DNA from 2 places in the Tolypothrix tenuis PCC 7101 genome. Region 2 is predicted to be linked to the other one. Evidence: predicted binding sites of a transcription regulator. Region 2 holds the regulator's gene; the other holds the start of a gene.

The links. The regulator NtcA, encoded in region 2, controls nitrogen genes in cyanobacteria. The targets are predictions, from matches to a motif close to TNTGTANNNNNNNNTACANA.
Region 1: glnA (type I glutamate--ammonia ligase) is a predicted target of NtcA. The motif match lies at 6,594-6,613, and genes of this name have one in related genera.

What each region holds. Positions count from the first base shown of each region.
Region 1 is NZ_CAWNJS010000001.1:3,814,247-3,824,121, reverse strand. It holds gene AACU25_RS15635 (trifunctional serine/threonine-protein kinase/ATP-binding protein/sensor histidine kinase) at 1-1,627, shown strand, start outside; gene AACU25_RS15630 (nitroreductase family protein) at 1,728-1,991, shown strand; gene AACU25_RS15625 (hypothetical protein) at 2,148-2,936, opposite strand; gene AACU25_RS15620 (Calvin cycle protein CP12) at 3,414-3,692, shown strand; gene AACU25_RS15615 (TlyA family rRNA (cytidine-2'-O)-methyltransferase) at 3,784-4,599, opposite strand; gene AACU25_RS15610 (hypothetical protein) at 4,897-5,376, shown strand; gene apcB (allophycocyanin subunit beta) at 5,868-6,377, opposite strand; gene glnA (type I glutamate--ammonia ligase) at 6,736-8,151, shown strand; gene AACU25_RS15595 (GAF domain-containing protein) at 8,403-9,875, opposite strand, start outside.
Region 2 is NZ_CAWNJS010000001.1:1,150,972-1,160,846, reverse strand. It holds gene AACU25_RS04675 (polyribonucleotide nucleotidyltransferase) at 1-1,895, shown strand, start outside; gene AACU25_RS04670 (DUF3146 family protein) at 2,527-2,790, shown strand; gene AACU25_RS04665 (pre-16S rRNA-processing nuclease YqgF) at 2,946-3,392, opposite strand; gene AACU25_RS04660 (DUF3084 domain-containing protein) at 3,529-5,022, opposite strand; gene ntcA (global nitrogen regulator NtcA) at 5,190-5,861, opposite strand; gene fabI (enoyl-ACP reductase FabI) at 6,242-7,018, shown strand; gene hisB (imidazoleglycerol-phosphate dehydratase HisB) at 7,203-7,844, shown strand; gene AACU25_RS04640 (ABC transporter ATP-binding protein) at 8,222-9,208, shown strand; gene AACU25_RS04635 (SLBB domain-containing protein) at 9,595-9,875, shown strand, end outside.

The DNA.
Region 1 (9,875 bases), 2.7 Mb from region 2:
AAATTTGGGTAAAGAGAAGATTGCCAAAATATATATGACTGATGCCTACTATAGCTATATACGTTGGGGAGCTATAGCAAAGGTGCAAGATTTGGATGAACGCTACTCTAATTTGATAATTCGGAATGAAGTTATCAAAGATATAGAAATGGATGCAACTAGAACTATTGCTACAACAAAGATTAATCACTTAGACAGTAAAAGCCACAGCAATGGTGTTTTGGATTTAGCGACTGTAGTTAAGTCTTTGCAAGCAATTAGCAGTGAAATAGTTATAGATAAATTACTAAATACTCTTTTAGAAATAATTCTAGAAAATGCTGCAGCTCAAAAATGTTGCCTCATATTAATGAGAGGGAATGAATTGTTTATAGAAGCGATAAAAACTGCAAATAATTCTTCCGTGGTTCGGCAATCTATCTCAGTTAGTGATAGTCAAGATATTCCTATTTCTATCGTTAACTATGTTGCCAGAACCCAGGAACCTCTAGTGTTCAATGATGCTATTGCTGAGGCGATTTCCCAATCAGACCCTTACATCCAAGAATCTCAACCAAAATCGATTCTGTGCACTCCTATTTTTTATCATGGTAAATTCATTGGGATATTGTATTTAGAGAATAAACTGGCGACAGATGCATTTACTAGGGATCGCATTACTATTTTGAATTTAATCACATCCCAAGCTGCTATCTCTTTAGAAAATTCGCGACTTTATCAGCAAGCACAAGACTATGGCAAGCAGTTAGAAATATCTCTCTCTGATCTCAAGCATATGCAATTGCAATTGGTACAGAGTGAAAAAATGTCTACTTTAGGTGGTTTAGTCTCAGGAATAGCACATGAAATCAACAACCCAATAGGTTTTATTGCTGGTAACTTAGAACCAGCCAGAGAGTACGTCCAAGATTTGCTAGGGTTAATTAGCTTGTATCAACAGCAGTATCCCGAACCTATTGCAGAAATTACCAAAAAAATTAAAGCTATAGATTTAGATTATGTGCGTGAAGACTTGCCTAAACTAATTGCTTCAATGCAAGAAGGTATAAATCGCATTTATGACGTGAGTGTCAGCTTGCGTACTTTTTCTCGAGCAGACACTCAAAAAGCAATTACCTGTAATATCCATGAAGTCATCGACAGTACGATTTTAATTCTCAAGCACCGTTTAAAAGCTTCAGACAGTCGTCCTGCTATTGACATAGTAAAAAAATATGGCGAACTCCCTGCAGTTCAATGTTTCCCTGGTCAACTTAGTCAGGTGTTTATGAATTTGATAGCCAATGCTATTGATGCTTTGGAAGATTCCAATATGGGATGGAGTATGGATGAAATGAAAGCCAATCCCAATTGTATTACCATAATTACCAAGCTCAGTGAAGACCAGGATAACATTGTGATTCAAATTAAAGATAATGGTCTCGGAATGACAGCAGAAGTCAAACAGAAAATTTTTGACCATTTATTTACTACTAAACCCGTAGGTAAAGGAACGGGGTTAGGATTAGCAATTTGTTATCAGATTGTGGTTGAAAAACATGGTGGAAGAATAGAGTGCATTTCTTCCCCTGGAGAAGGTGCTGAATTTATCATTCAGATTCCCATCAAGGTTTTAAAGCAAGCATAAAATCAGCTGGATACATAGTTTTAATACCAAAAGGAATTAAGGAAGCAAGACACAGGAAACAGCTTGAAATTAAATCCTAGCTGTTTTCAACTTGCACAAATTGAGCATCTGGGTTTTCAGACCCTACATTCATGTTAAAGGTTTTCTCCCCTGTCCTCAGCACAGCAGTTTCCAGTCTTTCAGTGCAAACCACAGCCCTTGGTTTATTCACCAAATTGCAGGCTTTGATGCAGGCAAAGCAAAGGGATTATGCAAGATTCCCCGAGGGTATGAACCAGTAGCTGCGATCGCACTTGACTATCCAGGCGATCGCAAACCCCAACAAAGCTTTGTGTTAATTGGTGGTTGGAGGTTGAGAAGATAAGGGGGATGAGGGATATGAGGAAACTAAATTTGTAATTATTTGTTCCCTTTTGGAAATGCCTTTCACCCTTGTCCTTCCCTGCGGGAGGCTAACACGAACGGAGACGCTACGCGTAGCTTGCTTCCCCGCAGGGGCATATCCTTCACCCTTTATCCTTTACTGAATACTTACAAAAACACGTTGAATAGCTTCGACTCTCCTATTTTGATCAAGCGCAATACAAGACCAACGCCAGCGTTCTGACATTAAAGGATAAGTCTGCAAGCGGGTTTGATAATAGGTGTTTTGAGGGTTTGCACATATACCAAACAAACCTATATAAACACCTCTTTGGAGATTTATGTTGCCAGCTGATAGTTCTCCAGAATCATCGCGAAAAGCCTCCACACGTGCCCACAAAATCGCTTCTTTTCCCTGCAATCCTCGATTAAGTGCTGCACGAAAGGTTGTGGGAAAAGCATCGCTGACTCTGGGAGAAGCTTGATTCCATAAGTCAGCTGCATTCACAAATGCTTCTTCGTACTGTTCAGGATTGAGTCCTACGCGCTTCATTCTCTCGAAGAGGCGGGGAATACGGCTTTTTGTGCGACTGAGACATCCAGCATCTGCATTTGCCAGATTAGAACCACCTCTTCCTTGATCCGAACACCAACCTCTATTTATCAAGCCGTTACCTGGATCAATATTTTGAAAATAGTTCTTGGTTTTGCTGCCATCAATCTGACAATTGCCCTCGGCTACACAAATAGCCAGTACTCCAACAGAAGAATTATTAGCAAATAGGGAGTCGAGTCTTCCAGAATATGAGGCGCTAATTCCTGAAATAAACCCGACACCACTAGAAAGTAAGTTAATACTAGGTGCGCTGGCAATAAAAGTACCAACAATGGTTAACAATAGGGTGCTGAGTAAATCCCAAACAATCCCTAATAACGGACGGTTCATTCTGACATTAATTACCTATCTTAACAACAAAGAAAAGATTAAGTTTTGAGTGCTTACCTCCATTTGTAAAGAAAAGTAAATGGCAAATATCACATTACTTATAAACAAAAAAATCTATTTAAACAACAGTGGCAAAACACACCAAAAAGTAAAAATTATAAATCGCTTTCAGCCTCTACTGAGGCATAGTAGGCATTTTCACGCTATAACTAAGTCAGTAAAAATAGAGAAAATAGTTACTTTGGTTATCAATAATTTCTCGTATTCCGAAAGATATCAGCAAATTTATATCTATTGATTGTTGCATTTTTTATATTTACTGATTATTTTTTTACATCCAGCTATTTTCAAGAAATATTGAAATAAGCCCTTATATTGAAGCTATTTCTAATAATATTTGTCAAAATAGAACGTACTGCGAAAGAATCTTTTACAAGCAGTCTCATCTCTATCGCAATACATAAAGGTAAAAGTATCATGCAGACAAATTTAGAAGTAGTTCAAGCTGCTGTGACTGCCGATCAAAATGGCACTAAAACTTTGCAACAAGCGATTTTAGAAGCTATTAATGAAGCCCGTTCTACCTGTGATCGCAACGGCAGTGATTCTACTAATTGCGCTGTAGCATGGGAAATTGTCGAAGAATTGCAAGCTGAAAAAGCTCATCAACAACAAGCTAAAAAACGCAAAACCTTTTTAGAAAGTTACTGCGAACAACATCCAGAAGCAATCGAGTGCTTGATATACGACGTTTAGGAAGGGTGAAGGGTCAAATAAGAGGAAAAGGGGCAGGGGGCAGGGAGACAAGGAGAAATAAGCAATTCCCTATACCCAGTCCCCAGTCCCCCTATTCCCTCAAATCAGCCACAGCTGATTTAGTGATTTGCTGAATTGCTTCTAAATCAGGCGATGGTGTTTCGCTGTCCATTCTCAACCATAAAAGATATTCGATATTTCCTGCTGGCCCGGTAATGGGTGACCAAGTTAAGCCTTGGTATTTCCAACCTAATGCTTGCGCCACTTGCAACACTTGGAAAATCGCGTCTGCTTGGTCGTTTGGATCGCGCACCACGCCTTTTTTGCCTACACGGGATTTGCCAACTTCAAATTGAGGCTTGACTAATAATACTGCTTCGCGAGGCGCTTGAGTGAGTTGCCACAAGGCAGGCAAAATTTTAGCTAAGGAAATAAACGATACATCTACGACTGCTAAATCAGGTATGGGGTCAGCTTCAGCGTACAATTGCTGTGGTTGTAGTTGGCGTAAGTTGGTGCGTTCTCGCAAAATCACCCGAGAGTCATTTCGCAAGCGCCAATCAACTTGTCCATAACCAACATCAATGCCGTAAACTAATTTGGCTCCACCTTGTAGCAGGCAATCGGTAAAGCCACCTGTGGAAATTCCCCCATCTATACAAATGCGCCCTTCTACAGGAATGGCAAAGCTTTCTAAGGCTTTAACTAGTTTCTCACCGCCTCTGGAAACAAACCGTGATCGCTCTTTAATCTGAATGTGAGATGTAATATCTATTTCTGTACCAGGCTTGTCAACAACCTGCTGATTCACGCTGACTTCTCCCGCCTGGATGAGTCGCTGTGCTAAGGCGCGAGAAGTACATAAACCTAATTCTACTAAGAGTGTGTCGAGTCGTTGTTTAGCCAAAAAATCAACTAGATGAGCATGAGCATTTTCTATTGTGCCGGATTTGGGACTTCCAAGGAATAACTTACTCAATTGCGGCATCGATTATTGTTTTGAAAATGGGCATGGGGCATTGGGTAATTGGTAATTGCTTTTCTCCCCTTCTCCCTGCCCCCCTGCCTCCTCTGGCCTCAACAGAAAATCTTCTTAACTGAACCGTATTGGCTTCTAACTTAGGAACCTATAATTCTGCCAAAATTACCAAGGTGAGCATAAAACGTAATTATAATTACAAGGTTACACAAATAGGAACAGAACATGGCTAAAACAACTTCTTTCGCGATTCTGGCATCTGTTCCGGAGATGCATTTGCTGTCTGCATTAGACACAATGGAAAAGCTAGAAAATGAACTCAGCGATGAAATTATCAAAGTCGCTTTCGGTAGCATGGCTTTTGAAGTTTTCCGCAAAGCAGATGAATTACGTGGAGAAAAGACGGTAGAAGTATTAATTTATGCTTCTGACCGTGCGGATCAACCTCTAAACTCGGAAGTCTCTTGGGGAGGTTTATATATTGGTCATGCAAATTCTCGCAATGGCAGATATTCAGGTAAATCAAAGTTTCTGCCGCCATCGACTACAGCCGATAAACCCCGGTGGGCAGTTTTTTGGGAAATTCAAGAGTTAACAAAGCTTAAGACTCCAATTGCGATCGCCTCTTTTAAGCCTTTAGGTAAAAAAACTAACCTTGTTTCGCGTTTTGTCCCTGAGGAGCCAATGCTAATCGAATATTACTAATTTTTGTTACTGAATATGACTGTGAACTGCTGAGGAGGGTTTGTTAATTAATATGAAGCGATCGCCTCTGAACAGATAAAGTCATATTCACAGTTGAGGGCATATCCCTCAAAATTTTTAGCACAATTGCTCATTGACAAATAAAGAATTATTTTAATTTTTTACCAAGATTATGGATTCACTGAAGGTATGTAAATCCAACCTGGGAAATATTAAATTTTATTTTTAAATTGATAATTTATTGTATTTTATGCAGTAGTAAAAAGCGAATTGCTAAAGGAATGTAGATCAAATAAAATGCAAAACTTTTGATGTAAAGTGCCAAGTGCGAAATCGTCACCTCATGACCCCAGATTTTTGATTAATCAGCCACCTAACGTACCCTACAAATATTGCAGGTTATTTAACCCACATTCCTGAATCTAGCTGCCTCCAAAGGAGGTTTGCTGTCGATATTTTGAGGGGTTGGACATTTGTCCTGCCCCAAATATCTAGATATTATTTTCGCTCAATTCACGACTGATATGGTCAAAAGGTTCATCTACAAAAGCGGTATTAGTGACACCTGCTGCTGCTACTTGTGCCTTAACAATTTCCTTCATAATCTGCACACCACGTACTGTGGGGCCAATGGGGACTCCCAAAGAATTGTAAGTTTCTCTTAGCCCTTGCAGAACCCGCTCATCTAAGACATTGGTGTTACCAGCAACCAAAGCATAAGTAGCGTAGCGCAAGTAGTAATCTAAATCCCGCAAACAAGCAGCATAACGACGAGTTGTATAAGCATTGCCGCTAGGACGAATCAATTCTGGTAGTTCATCAAATAATTGAGAACCAGACTGCTTGACAATTGCAGCCGCATTAGAATTGATTGTTGCCGCAGCTTGGATACGTGCGGTACCACTTGCAAAATAGGATTTAAGGCTGTCGAGTGCATCCCGGTCAAAATACCGACCAACTACGTCATAATTCTTAATTAAACTTGTTACTGCATCGCGCATTCCGATTTCTCCCAATCATTAACTATCTATGGTTTGATATTAATTTGGCTGCTTCATGCACCAGTCATTTTTTGTGCCAATTAGAATATAGAATCGGCACAAAACAATCTACCCGCTATTTAAGGATTCTATGCCAAAGTTGACCCCTCTGAGATGGTATGTTCGATTTTTGTACAGGTATAAGGCAAAGGTTAATAGAAGCTATAAACTGGAGAATCTGTAACAAAGACTACAAAAATTCCTAATGTCATATCCTTAGGATATTCCAGGTGTGTCACAATTGGGTTCATCTCAGCAGGGTCAGCGTGGTTTAAAGATTCTAGTTTGAGTTTATTTAATTGGCAGAGAAGGAGTAACAATGACAACCCCACAAGAAGTCTTGAAATTGATTCAAGACCAAAAAATTCAGATGATTGATCTGAAATTCATCGATACACCAGGGACATGGCAGCACCTCACCGTGTACTACAACCAAATCGATGAAAGTTCATTCACTGATGGCGTACCTTTCGACGGTTCCAGTATTAGGGGTTGGAAAGGCATCGAAGAATCAGACATGACAATGGTTTTAGATCCAAACACTGCCTGGATCGACCCATTCATGAAAGAGCCAACTCTAAGTATAATTTGTAGCATTAAAGAACCTCGCACAGGCGAATGGTATAACCGTTGTCCCCGCGTGATTGCCCAAAAAGCCATAGACTATTTAGTTTCTACTGGCCTTGGTGACACAGCTTTCTTTGGCCCAGAAGCTGAGTTCTTTATCTTTGATGATGCCCGTTTTGACCAAACTGCCAACTCAGGTTATTACTACGTAGACTCTGTAGAAGGTCGTTGGAATTCTGGTAAGGATGAAGGCCCTAACCTCGCTTACAAACCACGCTTCAAAGAAGGTTACTTCCCAGTTGCGCCTACCGATACTTTCCAGGATATGCGTACAGAAATGCTGCTGACGATGGCAGCTTGCGGCGTACCCATTGAAAAACAACACCATGAAGTTGCTACTGGTGGTCAGTGCGAATTGGGTTTCCGCTTTGGTAAGCTCATCGAAGCTGCTGACTGGTTGATGACTTATAAGTACGTCATCAAAAACGTTGCCAAGAAATATGGTAGAACCGTGACCTTTATGCCAAAACCAATTTTTGGTGATAATGGTTCGGGGATGCACTGTCACCAGTCTATTTGGAAGGATGGCAAACCTCTATTTGGTGGTGATAAGTATGCTGGTTTGAGTGACATGGCACTGTATTACATCGGTGGTATCCTCAAACACGCACCAGCATTGTTGGGCATCACAAACCCCACCACCAACTCTTACAAGCGCTTAGTACCTGGTTATGAAGCACCTGTTAACTTGGCTTACTCCCAAGGTAACCGTTCTGCTTCTGTGCGGATTCCTCTGTCTGGTTCTAACCCCAAAGCTAAACGTTTAGAGTTCCGTTGCCCAGATGCTACCTCTAACCCTTACTTAGCATTTGCTGCTATGCTTTGTGCTGGTATTGATGGTATCAAAAATAAAATCCATCCTGGTGAACCCTTAGACAGAAATATCTATGAACTCTCTCCAGAGGAACTAGCAAAAGTTCCTTCTACTCCTGGTTCTTTGGAACTGGCATTAGAAGCTCTGGAAAATGATCACGCCTTCTTGACTGAAAGCGGTGTATTCACAGAAGACTTTATCCAAAACTGGATCGAGTACAAACTAGTTAACGAAGTTAAGCAGCTACAACTACGTCCTCATCCCTACGAATTTTACCTGTACTACGATTGCTAATTGCGATCGCTAGTAGTCTTCTAGGTAGTAAGCACTTTGCTGCTTACTACACAACTTCAAGCTGTACTGATAATTTTTTGCCACCCACTAGGGCGGCTTTTTTTGACAAAAATTAGCTTAAGCACTACGAAATCTTGAGCTTTATGCCTGCAGTTCGCTCTTGCTCAATCTATAGCTTACTTTCGTAATCATTAATTACCAATTACCAATTACCAATTACCAATTACCCATTACCCATTACCCATTACCCATTACGAACCACTATAAGGTTGATCTGGCAGAAACAATGTAAACCGACTTCCTTGACCCAAAGCCGATTCCACTGTAACATCGCCACCATGCAAACGTGCTAATTTGCGTGTTAAGGCTAGACCCAAACCCGTACCTTCATACTGACGATTTAAGCGGCTATCAAGCTGTTTAAATGGTTCAAAGAGAAATTGAAAATTATTAGGATCAATGCCTATACCAGTATCAGCAACTGTAAAAGTAATACCATTACTGACTTTTTTAACTTCTAAGGATACCTTACCTGCTGGTGTAAATTTAATTGCATTTGTCAGTAGATTGAGTAGCATTTGCTTGACTCGCCGCTCATCTCCAATAAAAATCTCGGCTTCTGAGTCAATTTCGTTGCTCAGTTCCAATTCCTTATCTAAAGCTTGGTCTGATACTGTAGATATCACATAATTACACACATCTCTAACTAGTAAAGGTAACTGCAACAGTTCTTCTTTCCCGGCTTCTACCTTAGATAGATCCAAAATATCGTTGATTAGGGCTAAGAGATGTTGACCACTGCTATATACACAACTTATATATTCTTGCTGCTTTTCATTGAGAGGGCCGACCATTTCTTGTTGCAACAATTGCGATAAACCCATAATCGCGTTCAGGGGTGTTCGCAGTTCATGGCTCATGGTCGCTAAAAATTCACTTTTGGCACGACTCCCTGCTTCTGCAGCTGCTTGGGAGGCGCGCAGTTTTAACTCAGTTTGCTTGCGTTCGGTAATATCTTCAACAATAGCTAAGAAAAACGCAGGGTTACCGTAGCTGTCACGAATAACTGAAACTGACAGATGAGTCCAAACTAACCCTCCTTGTTTATGAAGGAAAAGTCTTTCCATCTCAATGCGATTTCTTTGTACAAGTTTTTCTGGATCTTGATTAATGCCAGAAACAAGTTGTCCAAAAAGCTCTAAATCTCCCTTCTGCTGGGAAATATAATTGGTAAACCTCTGCCCAAATAGTTCTTCACGGCTGTAACCTAGCATCTGGCATAATGCTGGATTAGCATCCACTATTTCTACTTTCATATCTATGAGTCCGATACCGATTGAGGAACACTCAAAAATTGCTCGGAATTGGGCCTCACTCTGGCGCAGTGCGGACTCTGCAGCGTTACGCTCGCTGGCTTCTATCGCTAGGCTGACAAAATCTGCCATTGAACCAGCAAAATTCTCTTCTTCTAAAGTCCATTGGCGAATCTCGCCTAAATGTTCGTGAGAAACTACTCCTACTAACCGACCCCCTAGCCAAATTGGTGCATTTAACAAAGACGCAATACCCAACACAGACAAATAAGACTGGGATAATTCTTGAGTTCTCATATCGTTGATGGCATCATCGGCAGCAATACTGCGTTCCTCTGATAAAGCTTGGAAATAATCAGGGTAATTGGCCTTCAAAAGCGACAAGCCGCAGGTATGTTCTTTTGTTTTAAA
Region 2 (9,875 bases):
TTACTAGCCGTCTGATAGACCGTCCCCTGCGTCCGCTGTTCCCTTCATGGTTGCGCGATGACTTGCAAATCGTCGCTTTGACATTGTCAATGGATGAGCAAGTACCACCCGATGTGTTAGCTGTGACAGGTGCTTCAATTGCTACCCTGATTGCCCAAATTCCTTTTAATGGCCCAATGGCAGCAGTGAGGGTAGGTTTAGTAGGTGATGACTTTGTCATTAACCCAACCTACGCAGAAATTGAAGCTGGAGACCTAGATTTGATAGTTGCGGGTTCACCAGATGGGGTGATCATGGTCGAGGCGGGAGCCAACCAGTTACCAGAACGCGATATCATCGAGGCGATTGATTTTGGCTACGAAGCGGTACGGGATTTAATCAAAGCACAACAAGATTTGGTTGCAGAACTAGGTCTAGAAATTGTGCAAGCAACAGCCCCAGAAGTAGACCAAACTTTAGACAAGTTTATTAGCGATCGCGCCAGTGAAGAGATTAAGAAAATTCTCGCGCAATTTGAACTTACTAAGCCAGAGCGCGATGCAGCTTTGGATGTAGTTAAAGAAAATATTGCCAATGCGATCGCAGAACTCCCTGAAGAAGACCCAGTTCGCGTTGCTACAGCCGCCAATAGCAAAGCCCTTGGTAACACCTTCAAGGAAATTACCAAACACTTCATGCGCCGTCAAATTATCGAAGACAACGTCCGCGTTGATGGTCGCAAACTCGATGAAGTGCGTCCCGTTTCTTGTTTAGTTGATGTGTTACCTAAGCGCGTTCACGGTAGCGGCTTGTTTAATCGCGGACTCACTCAAGTATTATCCGCTTGTACCCTAGGTACACCCGGAGATGCCCAAAACCTCAACGATGACTTGCAAACAGACCAATCTAAACGTTACTTACACCATTACAACTTCCCACCCTTCTCTGTTGGAGAAACAAAGCCGATGCGCGCCCCAGGACGGCGGGAAATCGGTCACGGGGCACTCGCAGAAAGAGCGCTGTTACCAGTGCTACCTCCTAAAGAACAATTCCCCTACGTGATTCGTGTGGTATCGGAAGTACTATCTTCCAACGGTTCTACCTCGATGGGTTCAGTCTGTGGTTCTACCCTAGCGTTAATGGATGCTGGTGTACCAATTCTCAAGCCCGTCAGTGGTGCGGCGATGGGTTTGATTAAAGAAGGTGAAGAAGTCCGTGTTCTCACAGATATCCAGGGCATTGAAGACTTTTTAGGCGACATGGACTTTAAAGTCGCTGGTACGGATACGGGAATTACTGCCTTACAAATGGACATGAAAATTTCCGGTCTGTCATTGGACATTATTGCTCAAGCAGTCCATCAAGCTAAGTCAGCCCGCTTGCACATTTTAGAAAAAATGCTGCAAACCATCGACACACCACGCACAGAAACCTCACCCTATGCGCCACGCTTATTGACCATCAAGATTGATCCTGACATGATTGGTCTGGTGATTGGGCCTGGAGGTAAGACCATTAAAGGCATTACTGAAGAAACAGGCGCGAAAATTGACATCGAAGATGATGGCACCGTCACGATTTCCGCTGTGGATGAAAGCAAGGCGAAGAGAGCCAGAAACATCATCCAAGGCATGACCCGTAAATTGCACGAAGGTGATGTCTATGTGGGACGAGTCACCCGCATTATACCTATTGGTGCTTTTGTGGAATTTCTGCCTGGTAAAGAAGGCATGATCCACATTTCCCAACTAGCTGACTACCGCGTTGGCAAAGTTGAAGATGAAGTGGCCGTAGGCGATGAAGTGATTGTCAAAGTGCGCGAAATTGACAACAAAGGTCGGATCAACCTGACACGTTTAGGTATCCATCCTGACCAAGCAGCTGCAGCGCGGGAAGCAGCAGCAGTAAATCGGTAATCGATTTAGGATTTTAGATTGAATCTAAAATCCGCGATGCCTTAGGGCAAGGCATCGCTGTATGCTTCTCTTATTCAACTTTTAAAATTATTCGAGCCGCAAGACTGAAGTCGCGGCTAAAAAAATTCAGCCTGTCTACAGAGACTCAATGTAATTCGGGACTGACAAAAATTAAAAAAATACCCAAATCTTAGGGGCACGGCGTAGATAAGATATTTGAATTTATAAAAATCTTGGGATGCCATGCCCCTATGTGTTGTTGATTTATTTTTTGGAGTTCATATAAATGTATTTCCAAAATAAAATAACAGTCATATAACAGCAAGAAGTTTGAGTTGAAAAAATGGTTTCTAAGGAACCGACTAATAATTAAATTGCTTACCCTTTATGGGTTGGGCTGTAGTTAGTTTATGTAGCTACTAATTCATACTAAACTGAAATACTAGTATGGTTTGAGAATCTAGGAACAGCTTTGTATTTAAGGTTTTCAATCTAAAATCCCAAATGGGTATCAGTCTTTAGTCCCAATTTACAATACTCACTTTGTCAGTTTCTGAATTTACGCTATGTTTGGTATTAAAAGAATTAGCCTAAGTGGTTAACTGTAACTCTTAACTTGATATACAGCATTGTGAGTGCTAAACGTCTGCCAGAAACCATCGCCCATGTCAAAATAACCCGCCAATCTTGGCAACACGGCTTCCTTGAGGGCGAAGTAAGTGCGGGTGAGTATGAATGGCAGTTCCAATGGCATTTTCGCCGAGGAGAACTGTCTGTAAAGCCTTCTCAAGGTCGCGCCTTAATTAAAGAACCTTTAGGTCGCTTCTTGGAGAAACAAGATTATCAGTTAGAGCCTGGAGGAGACTATGCTTTTACTATTCGCGCTGAACTGTAAGGGTTCCCTGACCGAATTTTAGATTTTAAATTTTGGATTGTTGGCGTAGCCTCTTTGCTAGGAGAAGATTCAAGATTTAAAGAATCTAAACGGCTTCCAAGCCCCCGAATTAATTCGTGGAATCAATCCACGCATCCAAAATTGACTGACAATTTTTAACTGTTAACTGATTCTGCTAGGCGATTGAGATATCTTTCAATTAAAAGGATGGCAACAATGTCATCTATTGGGCGTGGTGGTTGTCGCATACCTTGCGGTAACAGCTTTGTCAGTCCTTTAGGCGGATACATTTGCCAATAGCGATCGCGTGCTTCTAACGTGGTATAGCGTTCATCTACCAAAATAATATTCAACGGTTCTACTAATTCTTTTTGCAACCGTTGTTTCCATTGCTTGGCTGTAGTTTGGTCGCCCATTACCATCATTGAAATTGGGTATTTTTGACGCAGGGTTTCAATGGTAGCGATCGCGGCATTTGCTGGTACAACTTGGTGATAATGTAGTTGCCGATCTAGCCCGATCACTGCTAATCCACATTTATCTCGACCGGGATCAAAGCCTAAAATGACTGGTTGTGTCGGTGAGAATTCACGGAGATTCATAAGCAAATTAAAATTTAAAAGTTCAACTGTAACCACACTCTCATTTAGACTGCTGGCTATTTTTGAACTACAAGTTCAAGATATATCAGCCGCTTAAATCAGCTTAAATCGGATTAATATCTAGTTGGTTAATTTTTTACGTACTAAAAATAACCTGGCCGCCGATTACTGCCACTAGTTTGACTCTCAGCGGCCCAGCTGTGAAAGTGTCTTCAGCTGCGATCGCTTTAATCTCTAATGCTTGATCGGATTGCCTAAGTTGGGAAACAAAGCGCAGAAAAGTACCATCGATTTGGACATTTTCAATAATGCCAGCATTTCGGGCGCGAAATTGCGAAGCAGAAATCAGCAGATCCAACCTTTGCCTGAGTTGATAGGATGTCATCGTCTTGGGATCAGCAGTAGTGCTGGCTAGTATTTGTCCCCCAGAAAAGACCAGTTGGTTTCTCGCTGAATCGGCAAAGAATTCTATCTGCTTTTCTCCCCTGACATAATTACCAGCAGAGAAAATCCGAATGACATATTCTCGACCATCATTTATCTGCTTGATCAATTGCTCAATGCGATCCGGGGTAACGTGCAGGATTTCTACATTATTTAAGGTATTTGTCCCAGGTTCAGCTAATTCGAGGATAGCATTCTGATTGGCTTCCTGGAGCAGTTGAATGATTGCTTGACGTGCTGCTGTCGGCTGAGTGACTTGAACTACAGCCGCCGCCAAAACTTGACCCCGTACTAAAGCCAATTTCCCTAAACGCAGGTCACGATATGACTGATAATATTTTTCCAGCCTGGCTACTTCTTGTTCTAGATAGTTCTGTTGCTTTTCTAAGTCTTTTAGGAGAGATTCCCGTTTAGCAATCACTTCCTCGCGGGCTGCAACTTCTTGATTGCGTTGTTGAATGAGTTTATCCAACCGGGCAATTTTTTGATCCCGTTGTTCAATGGCTTCTTGTCTATTAGCTAATTCGCGATCGCGTTTGGCAATTGCTGTTTTAGCTTCATCAATCGCTTTCTTGGCTTCAGCATACAGTCTTTGGCGTTCTATTTTGCGTTGCTCAATTTCCGCCAGCAGATTCTTTTTCTCATCTTCAACGCTTTGCAGTTCTGTGATTGCTTTTTGATATTGTGCTACGACTTGGCCTAATTGGCTTTGAGTGCGTTGCAACTGATTTTGGGTTTGTGCTTGTTGCTTAAGAGTGCGGTTAAGTTGAGCTTGCGTTACCTGTTGTTTGGCATTCGCCGCCTGCAAGGACTGATTAATTACCTGTAAGTCTTGCTGGGCTTGGGACTGTTCTTTCCTGGCTTGATTTAGTTCACCTTCTACTTGACTTTTCTGGGTTTCCGCAGTTTTGAGTTGTTCGCGCTTTTGTCTGAGGTCTTTTTGAATATCCTCTAACTCAAACACCCCTTTGCGTAATCCTTCATCAGCAGCAAATAAAATTGCCAGAGTAGACGCTGAAATTAAAGTACCAGTAAAAATAGTTACTATGACTGCCGTATTTTTTGGACGTAATTTAAACAAAGAAAGGCGCGCCTTGCCAACTCGTGTGCCGATGCGATCGCCCACGGTGGCAAGTACGCCCCCTAGAATTAAAATTGCTGCAATGAGGATGTACCCAGTGGTCATCTTCAGCTACCGAAATGCTTCCAGATACAGCCTACTACTTTCAAACATCTTCTGCGGGAAATCAGAGATTGGCAATTGCTGAACTTAATCAATTTTTAGATTTACCTCCATAGTGGTGTGATTTCTAAAAACACAACATTCGCCTCCTCTGCTTTCCCCAATTGCTTTTAAGTAAATTGCCGACTTAAAGTAACAGGTTTATGCACAGTAATCTTCTTTTTGTGAATAGAAATCATCTTTTTCTCACGTAAATCGCCGAGTAACCTGGTGACGGTAACACGAGTAGAACCGATCGCTTCTGCGATCGCTTGATGAGATAGCTTCAGATCTATTGTGATCCCATCTGCACAAGGAACACCAAAATCGCGACAGAGAATTAATAAAAAACTCACTAACCTTGAACCCATATCTCGGTGTGCGAGGGTTTCAATCATCATCTCTGTTTGTAAAATTCGCGAAGAAAGACCTCGCAGCATTAACATTGATAATTCTGGATTTTCCTTGAGTGCCTGCTCTACTTGTTCAATAGGAGCTGACAATAATTCTACAGGGGTAAATGCAACGGCATGGTAAAACCTATCCGATTTGTTTCCCGTCAGCAATGACAACACACCAAAAACGCTATTTTCCCGTAGCAGCGCTACTGTGATTTCTTCTCCTGCCTCATACACCCTGGAAAGCTTAACAGCGCCTTTCAAAAGAAAATAAACTCGTTCAGCAGGATCGCCTGGAAAAAAGATCGTTTTATTGCGTTCAAACGTTTCTACAACTGGAGGAAACGCTCCAGTTGCCATCTGACGAAAAACATTTGCTAGGGCTTTATCTTGTGTCACGATCATCTCCCTTCCCCTACCCAATGCCGGAAAAACAAAAACTGATTACCTAAGAATACACCTGAAAAATCAATAAAGCACCGTCAACCTTTCTGTACTTTCCTATACTCAAAATTATTGTTTCCTAATTATTTGTTTATTATGATACATAATTTTTGATATTTTTAGCTAGTACTTCTTGAATAGCTAGTTACTTCAGCTGTATTAGCAATGTTTTTTTAAAGACAAAATCAAGAGTTCTTGAGAATTTATTAAGGAATAAACTGTAATTTTATTCTTGTAAAAACCCTTACCAATAATATTTTTACAAATCCTCTGTAAAACAAAGACAAACTAGCCTCAGATTCTAGTATGCTCCTAATGATTGTTTACACTTACCATTTCTCATGCTGAATCTGACAGGAAAAAATGCCCTTGTTACAGGTATTGCAAATAACCGCTCCATTGCCTGGGGAATTGCCCAACAACTACACCAAGCTGGAGCTAACTTAGGTATTACTTACTTACCTGATGAAAAAGGCAAAATGGAGAAAAAAGTTGCGGAATTGGTAGAACCTCTTAACCCCAGCTTATTTCTTCCTTGCGATGTCCAAAACGATGAACAGATTCATTCTACCTTTGACACCATTCGAGATAAATGGGGAAAGCTAGACATCCTAGTTCATTGCTTGGCTTTTGCTAATAAAGACGATTTGAGTGGAGATTTTAGCCAAACAACACGCGCTGGCTTCAACACAGCACTACAAATTAGTACTTATTCCCTCGTGCAGTTGAGCGGTGCAGCCAAACCTTTAATGACCGAAGGTGGAAGTATTGTCACCCTCACTTATTTAGGTAGCATTAGGGCGATTCCTAACTATAACATTATGGGAGTTGCTAAGGCAGGGTTGGAAGCTAGTGTACGTTACCTAGCAGCAGAAATGGGGCCGCAAAATATCCGGGTGAATGCCATCTCCGCCGGGCCGATTCGCACCTTGGCATCTAGCGCTGTCGGCGGCATTTTAGATATGATTCACCATGTAGAAGAAGTTGCTCCTCTGCGACGCACAGTCACCCAGCTAGAAGTAGGTAATACAGCTGCTTTCTTGTGTAGTGATTTGTCCACTGGGATTACAGGACAAGTCATATATGTGGATGCAGGATATGAAATTATGGGGATGTAGTAGATTTTGGGCATGGGGCATTGGGTATTGGGCATTGGTAATGGGTAATTGGTAATGGGTAATTGGTAATGATATTTCTCCCTCATCTCCCTTATCTCCCTTATCTCCCTCATCCCCCTCATCTCCCCAATCCCCAATCCCCAATCCCCAGTCCCCAGTCCCCTATTCCCAATTCCCACTAACTATGCAAATCAGCGATCGCGAAATAAATCTCTCTCTCGAATCACCTCATCCCAGTCCTCGGATTGCTTCGGTTCATCGCACAACTGGTGAAACTGATGTTCAAGTTACTATCAACCTTGATGGTACAGGTATTTGTAAGGCAGCTACAGGAATTCCCTTTTTGGATCATATGCTGCATCAAATTGCCTCCCACGGGTTAATTGACTTGGATGTCCAAGCTAAAGGAGACTGGGAAATTGATGACCACCACACTAACGAAGATGTGGGTATTACCTTAGGACAGGCTTTCAGTAAAGCGCTAGGTGACAGGAAAGGTATTGTCCGCTTTGGTAATTTCCTCGCGCCACTTGATGAAGCATTGGTGCAAGTAGCATTAGACTTTTCTGGTCGTCCCCACCTCAGCTATGGTTTAGAAATCCCTACACAACGGGTAGGAACCTATGACACCCAACTAGTAAGGGAATTTTTCGTGGCGCTGGTTAACCATAGTCAATTAACATTGCACATTCGTCAGTTAGATGGCATTAATTCCCACCACATCATTGAAGCAACTTTTAAAGCATTTGCTAGAGCAATGCGGATTGCAGTGGAAATCGACCCCCGTCGTGCTGGAATGATTCCCAGTTCTAAAGGGGTTTTGTGAAGCAATAACCATAATATGCTGAAGTTCATCCCACTTCCTTTTCAGGGGGTGGGATTTTGCTTGTATGGGGAAATTAAGCTAATCGGCATTTAAGTTACATGATCGGGGCGGGTAAGATGCCCACCCCACAAGAGTTTGATGAAATTTAATATGCAAATTAGATATGTTTTAGCTTACCATGCATCAATTTGCCAGGTTTTCATCACGCCCTCAGAAGGTATGAGGCTTTGCCGTCAACTCTCTGTTAAGTACTTCATTGGCAACAATTTTCACAATCATGTTAGTTATTGCTAACCAATGGGTACCCTCTATAGTGAACAAAGCTATAGCCCTAAAGCGTAACTTTGGCAAATTTGGTAATTGTTTATGGAACTGCGATGAAGTCTGTTGTAGACGCTCCTAACTTTCAGCTAAATACTCCCGATGCACCACCCGTAGTCTTCACTTCTGAGTTGCGGAAAGTCTACCGTACTGGGTTTTGGATGCATCAAAAAGTTACATCCCTCAAAAATTGTTCTTTAACTGTTCACCAAGGAGAAACTTTTGGGTTACTAGGGCCCAATGGTGCGGGGAAAACCACCTTGTTAAAACTTTTACTAGGAATTATCCGCCCTACCTCTGGAAGGGGATTGTTGCTAGGTAAACCATTAGGCGATCGCAGTGTTAAGCAATATATTGGCTACCTGCCAGAAAATCCCTATTTGTATGACTATCTCACTGGCTGGGAATTTTTACAGTTAGCGGCGGGAATATTTCAAATTCCCCAAAATATTCAACGCCAACGCATTCCTGAACTATTAGAATTAGTCGGTTTATCTCAGGCTGATGCGCGCAAAAAACAGATGCGTCGTTATTCCAAGGGTATGTTACAGCGCGTTGGTATGGCTCAGGCACTAATCAACGACCCCAATGTGGTATTTCTAGATGAGCCGATGTCTGGTCTCGATCCTGTAGGCCGCTACCAAATGCGGGAAATTATTTTAAAACTGAAAGCCGCAGGTAAGACAATTTTCTTCAACAGCCATATCCTGAGTGAAGTCGAAATATTATGCGATCGCGTTGCTATTCTCGCTCAAGGGGAATTAATCTGTACTGGTTCCTTTCATGAACTATTAGGTGACTCCAGCATCTATGAAGTCAAAGGTATAGGGGGTAACAGAGAGATTTTGGAGAAATGGTTACCTAATGTTGTATTTAAAGCTGATGCTTCTTGGCAAGGTACACTACAACAAGAAAATTACTATGATTTTCTAGCCAGCCTCCGGCTTATGGGAGGACAAATTATGGCGATGAATTTGTCGCGCCTCTCTCTTGAAGAGTTTTTTATGCAACAGATTCGACACAAACATCATTTGTCTCACTAATACAATTAACTGTAGGATTACTATTGGTAATTTCTGCTAAGTATACTGAAAATTAAATTAAGCAATAGCTAAGTTAAACTTCTGGGCAATTATAAATAACACAGCAGAATTAAGTAGATAACAAGACTTAGTTGATATTAACTTGCAAATTTATCAAAATATTTCAGTAACATCACTGCCTGATTTACTATAAATTAAGATTTAAATTGCCCAAACTTTAAATTAGCTTTACTGAAAGTTCAATTTCCGGCAACAAATACTTCTCCGGAAGGTCAAGTTTTTATAAGAAAATAAGAATGTGGCGGAACTTGAGTAATTCCGTATAGTCAAGATTAAAATGTTTAGACAGTATTTTAGCAATTGTAGTTTCAGAGTCTTAGGTAAATATGCTTAATACAGGTTTGCTGAAAATCCTCACTCAGTCAATTATGGGTGTGGTTGTGTTAACGGCTGTTAATGTTGCTGCGCCATCTGCTAGTCAAGCTCAGGGACAACCGGTATCACCGAATAGAAGACCAGTATTACCTAATGCTCAGTTCACAACACCTACTACAGCACCGGCAGCGCCATCTGTATCATCTGTTATAGATACTAATTATTTATTAGGCGGCGGCGACCTGATACGGGTCAACGTATTTGAAGTGCCAGAATATACTGGTGAATACCA